One region of the Rhizobium sp. BR 362 genome, then DNA from elsewhere that is predicted to be linked to it. Evidence: predicted binding sites of a transcription regulator. Region 1 holds the regulator's gene; each other region holds the start of a gene.
What was found. Region 1 encodes LexA, which represses DNA repair genes until DNA is damaged. Its sites were predicted from a motif close to TGTTCNNNNTGTGTTCNG; they were not measured.
Positions count from the first base shown of each region.

Region 2: dnaE (DNA polymerase III subunit alpha) is a predicted target of LexA. The motif match lies at 1,886-1,903, and genes of this name have one in related genera.
Region 3: QDY28_RS09995 (ImuA family protein) is a predicted target of LexA. The motif match lies at 1,663-1,680, and genes of this name have one in related genera.

Region 1 is NZ_JARWGH010000016.1:99,008-102,286, forward strand. It holds gene QDY28_RS19615 (DUF2721 domain-containing protein) at 60-551, shown strand; gene lexA (transcriptional repressor LexA) at 942-1,664, shown strand; gene QDY28_RS19625 (ComEC/Rec2 family competence protein) at 1,645-3,279, opposite strand, start outside.
Region 2 is NZ_JARWGH010000002.1:163,327-166,605, forward strand. It holds gene dnaE (DNA polymerase III subunit alpha) at 1-1,649, opposite strand, end outside; gene QDY28_RS03020 (hypothetical protein) at 2,006-2,593, shown strand; gene QDY28_RS03025 (DUF5680 domain-containing protein) at 2,678-3,145, shown strand; gene QDY28_RS03030 (ABC transporter ATP-binding protein) at 3,155-3,279, opposite strand, start outside.
Region 3 is NZ_JARWGH010000005.1:295,772-299,050, forward strand. It holds gene QDY28_RS09990 (Y-family DNA polymerase) at 1-631, opposite strand, end outside; gene QDY28_RS09995 (ImuA family protein) at 672-1,640, opposite strand; gene QDY28_RS10000 (metallopeptidase family protein) at 1,804-2,241, shown strand; gene QDY28_RS10005 (DUF1737 domain-containing protein) at 2,661-2,867, opposite strand; gene QDY28_RS10010 (HpcH/HpaI aldolase/citrate lyase family protein) at 2,895-3,279, opposite strand, start outside.

The sequences.
Region 1 (3,279 bases):
TTTGCAAGGCGACACCCAGGGGCGATACTGGATGACGTTGGACAGGAAGGAGATCCAATGTGCTGAACGACCATCTGACGTCTATTGCCGCGCATGTTATCCAAATAGCACTGACTCCGGTCTTTCTGCTGGCAGGCACCGCCGGATGCCTCAATGTCTTTTCGGCGAGGCTCGCTCGCGTCTCCGACCGGGTCAACAGCCTTTTCGAACGGGTGACCTCGGACGATCCGGATGAAACGCGGTTGCTGCAGCTCTACTATCTGCGGCGGCGAACATTGGCGCTAGAGATTGCAGTCCTGCTCGGCACGGCATCGGGCGTGTTCACATGCCTCGCGACGCTGGGTCTCATGGGCGGTGCGATTCGCCAGCAGTTTCGCGAGCAATTATTGCTCTGGCTCTTCGGCCTTGCCGTCTTCGCGCTCATGGGCGCTTTTATCGCCTTTCTCTTCGAAATGATTCTGGCCGGGCGCAGCATGCTGCGGCAGATAGCCAACGACCGCACCTTGCTCGAGCATCGGCACGGGAGTTCCAGAAAAAACCCAAGCTATTGAATTCCCGTCCAATATCGCTACGGACGGAACCGATCAAAGCCGCTCCGAATCCAATCTTCCCAGTCTGATCTACAGATTGCCCTCCTTCGTTCAGCAACCATCCTCCCCAAAGAGCTTAGTTAGCAAACAGATGGGCTCACATCGCTTTTTTGGATGAGCTGTCCTGACGGGCACAAAAAGGCTTTCCGCAGAATTCCTGATATATTTCCGGTCTTTAACTCGGATGTATCGAAAAAAATCTGTCCGACCGGGACCTGTTATGTTCCCATTTATTTGTTGCGCTTACAAAATCTTCACCAAAATTTAAGGGCTTGCGGAACACATATGGAACATATAGTGTCCGTTCTGGATTTGTTTCACGACACCTTCTCACTCCTGAGGTTCAAAACGATGTTGACGCGCAAGCAGCAGGAACTGCTTCTCTTCATTCACGAACGAATGAAGGAGTCCGGTGTTCCGCCATCTTTCGATGAGATGAAAGATGCGCTGGACCTTGCGTCCAAGTCCGGGATTCATCGTCTCATCACTGCCTTGGAAGAACGCGGCTTCATACGCCGGCTGCCGAACCGGGCCCGGGCACTGGAGGTCATCAAGCTGCCCGAGGCCTATAGCCCGAGCTTGCAGCCGCGTCGCGGTTTTTCACCGAGCGTCATCGAGGGGAGCCTTGGCAAGCCGCAACTTGTGCCGCCGCCTGCTCCCGCCAAGCCGGTGATTGAGGAAAACAACAGTTCAGTCTCAGTTCCCGTCATGGGCCGCATTGCCGCCGGCGTTCCGATCTCGGCCATTCAGAACAATACCCACGACATCACGGTTCCCGCCGACATGCTCGGCTCCGGCGAACATTATGCGCTGGAGGTCAAGGGCGACTCGATGATCGACGCCGGCATCTTTGACGGCGATACGGTCATTATCCGCAACGCCACCACCGCCAATCCGGGCGACATCGTCGTTGCTCTCGTCGATGACGAGGAGGCGACGCTGAAGCGCTTCCGTCGCAAGGGAGCTTCGATCGCGCTGGAGGCGGCGAACCCGGCTTACGAGACCCGTATTTTCGGGCCGGATCGCGTGAAAGTACAAGGCAAGCTTGTCGGCCTCATTCGCCGCTATCACTGACGGGTGACACCGGTGCGATCGGCGCTCCGAAAGTGCCCGTTCGCCAGTCGTAAGCGCGATGAAGGCTCCATGGCCGCGTCAGATTTTCAAACGCCGCCGTTATCATCGGCTTGTCGGCGCGGAGATTGATTTCGATGGATCCGGTGCGGCGTAGCGTTGCACCTGTAAAAAGCATGGCGCCAGAGCGGCAGTGGTCCAGACGCAGACGCACGGGGGTGACGACGATGTTAGCGGTGTCGCAGGCTGGGGCGAGATAGGCAGCATCCTCAATGGTGACGAGCATTTCGCCATTGTCCAGCATTGCCACGCACCATGCCCCTTTTTGGCAGGCGAAGCCACCCTGCCCGGCATTGTCCAGTGCCGCATCCATCGCCTTTCGAACGGCGACTTGCTCGTCGGAAGTCAGCCGGCGATGCTTGTCCGATTTGCTGATCTTGGGGAGCTGACTGCCGGGCGGAAGCATCGTTGGCGGTTGCTGCTCGGTGATCGCCAGGGCTCTTTGCCATTGCTCGAAGATGAAGTCGGGCGGCTTTTCCCGGTTGGTCGTCAACGCGCCGTTGCGCAGCAATGCGACGAGCGTGCCGTCCTCGGAGATCATCAGATCGGGTTTCGGAACACCGGGGCTGAGTGCCACGACCGCGACCGAACCGATGATCAAAAATGCACCTGCATGCCGCAGCCATGTTTTCAGCAAGGTCATCAGCAAGAAGCCGGCTATGACCGTCGGGAACAGCCAGACCGGCAACCGGCCAAAGGGAATGTTGCCGCCCCAGGCGGCGACCGTTTTGGCAATGACGATGACAGCATCAAGGCCCGCGCCGGTGATCTGCCAGAAGGGAGCATCGACGCCGAATGGCATCAGCAGCGTCGCCGCCATGCCAAACGGCATGACCACAAATGAGACGACGGGCATAGCCGCCAGATTGGCGATAAGCCCATATGTCGCCAACCGGTGAAAATGCTCGATCGAGAAAATCGCAGTCGATGCGCCGCCGATAAAGGAGGTCGACAATATGCCTCCGAAGAAGCGCGAGACGAAGAGCAGCGGACGCATGAGCCGGAAGCGGGAGAGAACGCTCTCCCGATGCGGTCTTTTCGTCCAAAGCGAATAACCCGACACCAAAGCCAATGTGGCGGCATAAGACATCTGGAAACTTGGTCCGAGCGCCTGCGACGGCGACAGAATAAGGATGACGATCGCGGACAGCGCCACATTGCGAAGGCTGAGGGATGGCCGGTCGAAGAGCACGGCGATCAGCATGATCGCCATCATAATGAAAGCGCGCTCTGCCGATACCCCGAAGCCGGAAATAAAATAATAGGCTGTCACTGTGATCAGCGCACCGAAGGCTGCGATCTTCTTCGTTGGCCAGGCCTGTGCCACGCCGAAAAATAGGCTAAGCGCATAGCGCAGGCCGACATAAAAAATGCCTGCAGACAGCGCCATGTTCAGGCCGGAAATTGCAATGATGTGCGCAAGGCCTGAAGTCCTGAGCGCTTCCGTCGTCTCATCCGAAATTGCTCGTCTCTCATCGGTGACAAGCGATGCCGCGAAGGCGCCGGTGTCACCGGGCAAAAGCGTCCTAATCCTGTCGCCGATGCTGCTGCGCAAACG
Region 2 (3,279 bases), on a different contig from region 1:
CGATCGCCGATGACGATGCCGGCGGCGTGCGTCGAAGCGTGGCGATAGAGGCCCTCGATCTTCTGGGCAATATCGAGCAGACGGGCGACGACCGGTTCCTTATCGGCCTCCTCCTGCAGACGCGGCTCTTCTTCGATCGCCTTGCTGAGCGGCGTCGGATTGGCGGGGTTGTTCGGCACCAGCTTGCAGATCTTGTCGACCTGGCCATAGGGCATTTCCAGCACGCGGCCGACGTCGCGAAGGGCGGCGCGCGCCTGAAGGGAACCGAAAGTGATGATCTGCGCCACCTGCTCACGGCCATATTTGGCCTGCACATAGCGGATCACTTCTTCACGGCGATCCTGGCAGAAGTCGATATCGAAGTCCGGCATCGAGACGCGCGACGGATTGAGGAAGCGCTCGAACAGCAGCGAGAAACGCAGCGGGTCGACGTCGGTAATCGTCAGCGCATAGGCAACCAGCGAACCAGCGCCCGAACCGCGGCCCGGGCCGACGGGAATGTCATGCTGCTTGGCCCATTTGATGAAGTCCGCGACGATCAGGAAGTAGCCGGGGAATTTCATGCGCTCGATGACGCTGAGTTCGAATTCCAGCCGCTCGCGATAGTCCTTCTCCGCATAGCCCGATGCCATGCCGAGCGAGGCGAGACGCCGGTCGAGACCTTCGACCGCCTGGGCGCGCAGTTCAGCCGCCTCGGCGCGTTCGGCTTCCTCCGGATCATCGGTGGCGCCGGTGAAACGCGGCAGGATCGGCTTGCGTGTCTTCAGAACGAAGGAGCAGCGCCGGGCGATCTCGACGGTGTTCTCCAAGGCTTCCGGCAGATTGGCGAACAGCTTCGCCATGTCGGCGCGGCTCTTCAAATAATGATCCGGCGTCAGGCGAAAGCGGGTGTCGTCCGAAACGATGGCATTGTGGGCAACCGCCATGAGCGCATCATGGGCATCATAATCGTCTCGCGTCGGGAAGAAGGCCTCGTTGGTCGCAACCAGCGGCAATTCATGCTCATAGGCGAGCGCGATCATCTTCTGTTCGTGGCGGCGATCATAGGTGCCGTGACGCTGCAATTCGACATAGAGCCGGTGGCCGAACAGGCTCTTCAACGTCAGCAGCCGCGACAGCGCCTGCGGCGCGTGGCCGTCCTTTAGCGCGATATCGACCGGGCCGCCGAGCGAACCGGTGAGCGCGATCATGCCGTCCGTGCCGATCTCCCTCAGCCAGGAGGCGGTGATATGGACCGCCTGATTGCCTTCGCCGCCGAGATAGGCGCGGCTGACAAGATCGACGAGGCGCTCATAGCCCCGCTCGGTGGCCGCCAGCAACACGATGGACGGCAGCTTGGTGAGCGCCTGTTGCGGTCCGCGCTTTTCGCCCTCGCCGCCATCCTCCATGTCGATCGATACCTGGCAGCCGATGATCGGCTGCAAGCCCTCATCCATCGCCTTCTGCGAAAACTCCAGCGCGATGAAAAGGTTGTTTGTATCGGTGATGGCGATGGCCGGCTGATTGTCGCCGGCCGCCTTGGCGAGGATCTTCTTCAGCGGCAATGCGCCTTCGAGCAGCGAATAGGCGGAATGGACGCGAAGATGCACGAATTCCGGCGTCTCTCCGACCGGCGCACCCGCTGCGCCGCTGCTCACCATATCCGCCATCATATGCCTTTCCACATGCCCAAATGAATCGGCTGCATTTTCGGCATTGCGGACGATAAAGTCCAGAAGTTGACCTCATGAATCACGGGCACATTGCAATACCCGTGGGGATAAGATTCACATCGCCATCATGATGAGCGAAAAGCTGGCGACAAACATGACGATGGAGGTGAATGCTGCAACGTCTCGAATGATATCGGTCATTTACGCGCTCCTTACTCGTTATGTTTCTTTTTTGTTCTATTTATGTTCGAGAGTCAATAGCTGCATCAATAATTTTCATCATCAGTGTTTTGAAGAGTATCGGTGGACGGAAGCACAACCCAAAGCTATGAAGCGTGAAGGGAGAGATCACTGTGAAATCACTTGCCTGCGCTCTCATTCTGCTTTTGGTTACATCCGCGGCTCACGCTGAAGATACCATCGCGCCCGATCGCATCATCGACGCGGCGATCGGCGATTGGAACAAGGACGGCAAGCCGGACCTTGCTTTGCTGGCGTTGGCCCCGGCAGACGACGTGACCTCGATCGGCATCTATATTTATGTCCGAGACAAAGAACATCTGCTGCTCAAGCTGGCGGCCGCCGCACCCAATAAGGTATGGGGTCGCGGCGAGCCGGGCGGTATCTTCGGCCAGGAGCCGTCGATCGCGGCACTGCCAAATGGTTCGATCGCCGTTATGTCTCAGAATGACGCGATCGGCCGCGACCGCTGGCATCAAACGCTCACCCTCGCCTTCCGCAACAACGCCTTCGTCGTTGCCGGCTATACCTTTGATTACCGGGACAACCTCAAAGCCGATAGAAGCTATAGCTGCGACTACAATGTGCTGACGGGCAAGGCGACAAAGGGCGGCAAGGAATTCCCCACCGAAGCCAAGACCATCAAGATCGAGGACTGGAACGACGATATCGGCCACAAAGCTTGTGGGGAAAGCCCGTAGCAGCTTCCCGTATGTTCACTATGTGTTCTTTACTTATTGTTGAACGCGTGCCATTCTGTTCCCTCACCGCGATTGGAGAGGACCATGCCGGATCTTGCCGAGCTGAACGATTTTATTGTTGCCGCGAAGGCGGAAACCTATGTCGGTGATGGCGAGAGACTGCCGTCCTGCCGCAGCGGTTCGCATGATATCGGCTACGTCAGCGGCCGCTGGCGTTATCTCGACAGTTATTTCGGCGGCACGGATTTCGCCGGACAGGAACTGGTCTGGCTCGATGATGAACCAGTCTGGGCGATGAATTATTTCGGGCGGATCGTCGAGCCTGATCTGATCGATGCCAAGGCCGCGGGCATGGTCATCAAGGCGGCGCTCATGCGGCTTTACCTTGATGAAAAGCGTTTTCTCGGGGGATACGAATTTGCTCATTCGTTTGGCCACTATGTCGATCGCAGCACCGGTGGCTGCGATCATTTTATCGGCCACGAGGTCATCCTGGTGAACAGATGCAAGGCATATGAGCTGGATTACCGCGGCGGGCTGATCGTCCCTTGAAGAATGCCGTCAGAATTCGACGACCTTGCCATCATGGATAGTCACGCGGCGGTCCATGCGCGATGCCAGTTCGTGATTGTGCGTGGCGATCAGCGCCGCAAGCCCGGACTGGCGCACCAGTGCCTCAAGGGCGT
Region 3 (3,279 bases), on a different contig from region 1:
GTACCGGCTCGGCAAGCCGCCGCTCGGCTGACAATTGCGCAACCGGGCGGCGCGGCGAGATCGGTTCCTCGTTCAGGCCCACGGCCTGATCGAGCCGCAAAAGCAGTTGCGCGCCGAAACGGCGGGTCAGCGGCGCCCGCGGCGCGGCCAGAAGATCGCCCACCTGCTTCAATCCCAGCTTCTGCAATGCGGCGACGGTTTCCTCGCCGAGCCTCAGCGAGGCGACCGGCAGCGGCGCCAGCGCCTCTTCCATGGCCTCGGGGGGAACGACGCGGCTGTCGTCGAAGCGGGCAACCGCCCAGGACAGGCCCGGCGCGGAGGAGATGGCGCCGCGGACATCGAGACCAAGCTGGGAAATCCGGATCAGAATATCTTCGAGCAGCGCCTCTTCGCCGCCGAAGAGATGGGCACAGCCGGTAATATCGAGGAAAAGCCCGTCCTTGCCGTCGATCGCCACCAGCGGCGTATAGCGATCGCACCAATCGGCGATCGCCTCCAGCAGTTTGCGGTCCGCCCCCGGATCCTCTTCGACGACGTCAAGGGCAGGACAGATCGCCTTCGCCTCGGCAACGCCCTGCGCGAGCTTCAGGCCGATCGTCTCGGCCCTTTCATTGAGCGCGGTGAGCCGCATGGCATTGTTCAGCTTGCCGGCACAGGCGAGCGGCGGCGCCTCAAGCCGACCGGTCGAACGCCAGGACAGACCCCATCGCTTGCGGGCGATCCGATCGGTCGGCAGATGCGGAAAGGTCAGCGCCAGAATGCGCTGCGTATTCACCGGGAAAGGCAGGGTGCTGAGCGTCGAGGACAGGGGCAAACTGGCGGTCATGGGCATTCCACTCCAGGGTTATGGAAAAGGGCGCCGGGTTGCGGCTTTTTTCCAGGGTGAGACGAAAGGCCGGATGACCGATGCTGCCGCCAAGCAGCGATCCATCCGGCAGGGGCCGTGCCAAGGCCGGCGCGGGTTCGACGGAGAGACGGAAGAGAGCGCTGCTCGCCTCCTCCTCGCCTCCCTGTCGCAATAGAAACAAGGGCCGTCCCGCCGCCTTGGCCCGAAGCGCAAGCCGCCGGCTTTCGGTGAGCCCGAAGCGGACCGGATTGCCGCGTATCTCCAAAATGACGACCGCAAAGGCCGCACTGACAAGCGCCGTCTCCGCCAGCCATAGCGCCTCTTCCAGCTTGCGCGGCGATGCCTGCAGAAAACCGGCCGGCTCCAATCCGAAATCCCGAAGCCCGATCGCATAGGGCAAGCCCGCTTCCATCGCCGCGACCGTATCGCCGATCCATAAAACCGGCAGTACGGCCGCGGTTTTGCCGGCGGCTTGCCCCCCAGGCCGCGCAGCGAGAACTCTGAGCCGTGCAGCAAGAGCGAGGGTGAAACCGCTGGCCGCTCCGGCATCACGCAAGGCGAGCGAACGGATCTCCGTCAGCGCATCGAGCGGCACGCCGCCCTGCATCGCCTCGTCGAGATCGGCAACGCCTGTCGCAAGCGGCTGGACAGCATCGGCCGAACCGGCCTCCGGCTCCGCCGCCCGTGCCTCATGCGCCGCTGCTGCCAGCGCCGGTATCGGCCTGCCTTCCAGTCGGGCAATGGTTTCACGCAGGGCAAAAAGCGTCTCCCGCGCCACGGCGGCCTCAGCCATGACGTTAGCTCCAGATCCATTATGTTCCTGTTATGTTCTTATGGATTCCAGAGGTCAGAAGAAGAGTCAACACCATTTTATGAGAAAATATTCCTCTGCCTGATTCCACTCTCGAAAAACCGAAACAAAGGCTCTATATGACCAGCTAAGGAAGGAAGCATTCATGGCCCGCATTGACCAGAGCGAGGATTGGCGGGACCGCCACGCCCCCTCAATCAGCACATTCGAATCTCTGGCCATGGAGGCTTACAGCCACCTGCCGGACGAATTCCGTTCGCTCACCGGCAACCTCATCATCCTCATCGAGGACTTTCCCGACGACGACGTGTTCGAGGACATGGCCCTGGAAACACCCTTCGACCTGCTCGGGCTCTTCGAAGGCCGCGGCATATCGGAGCGTTTCACCGCTCAAACCGGGGAAATGCCAAACAAGATCCGCCTCTATCGTCGGCCGATCATCGATTACTGGGCGGAAAATGACGAAACTCTCGGCGACATCATCACCCATGTCCTGATCCACGAGATCGGCCACCATTTTGGCCTCAGCGACGAGGACATGGAGCGCATCGAGGCGAGCGCCGAGGAAGCAACGGATCGCTGACCCGCCTTCACATCCGAAAATACTGGAAAGGAATAAAGCCCGCCGATTTACTCGCCAGGGTGAAGTCTCTGCTGCCGCCGATCATTCCAATCGTTGACGAGTACCGCTACCCAACCCAACGCCGCGATGACAAAGGGTAAAACGAAGAAAAAGAAGATGGCTGCGCTATTCATATTTTCAGCCTCCCCAAACGTGTCTTGCTGCCAAATGTAGTGTCAAAGCAGCAAAAAGCCAACTGGCGCTGGAAAGGATAGCGATCCAGGAGAACTGTAAAGCTGCAGCGCCATTTACAGCCGATACCACGGGAGCGATGAGACCTGCAGCAATGCAGGCAGTCGACGCTCGATCAAGCGCATTGGCAATAGCTTGGTTCGTTCGTTATGGACGAGGGTCACGATAGAATTTACTTTCCTTCCAGATCACTGCTCTGAAAGCTTCATTTCCGGATCGTAATCCTTGCCTTCCACGTCCTTGACGACCGCCTGGCCGCACTGCATCAAGCCGGTCGCAGCATTGAAGGCATAAGTCGGAGAGCCCGAGAGTTCCCATCCCTTGTTGAGAGCCGCGGTCACCTTGTGACAAAAGGAAGAATCGTCCGGTCCGCTGAGGAAGCGATAAAGTTTCATCAAATCGCCTTTCGTAACATGCCGCCCTCATCCTGAGCTTGTCGAAGGACGAGGACGTTCTGAAATTAGGCGCGCTTTATGGACCAGTCTTTCCGCCTCGACAAGATGCAGCCGCTCGACCATGCGGCCGCCAAGGTTCACGACATTGAGTCCGCCCGCTGCCGGATCGGCAAATGCGGCGATGATGGCTTCCGCCTCGGCAAGAGCGGCCTCGTGCGGCCCGAAATGCCGGTTTGCGGCTTCGATCTGGTTCGGATGGATCAGCATCTTGCCGGCAAAGCCCATGGCGCGGCCCTCGGCGCATTCGGCGTCGAAGGCTTCCACATCCTTGAAATCGTTGAAAACGCTGTCGATGGCGTCGAGCCCGTAGGCGCTGACCGCCAAGATCACCTGCATGAGCCAGGGCACGACA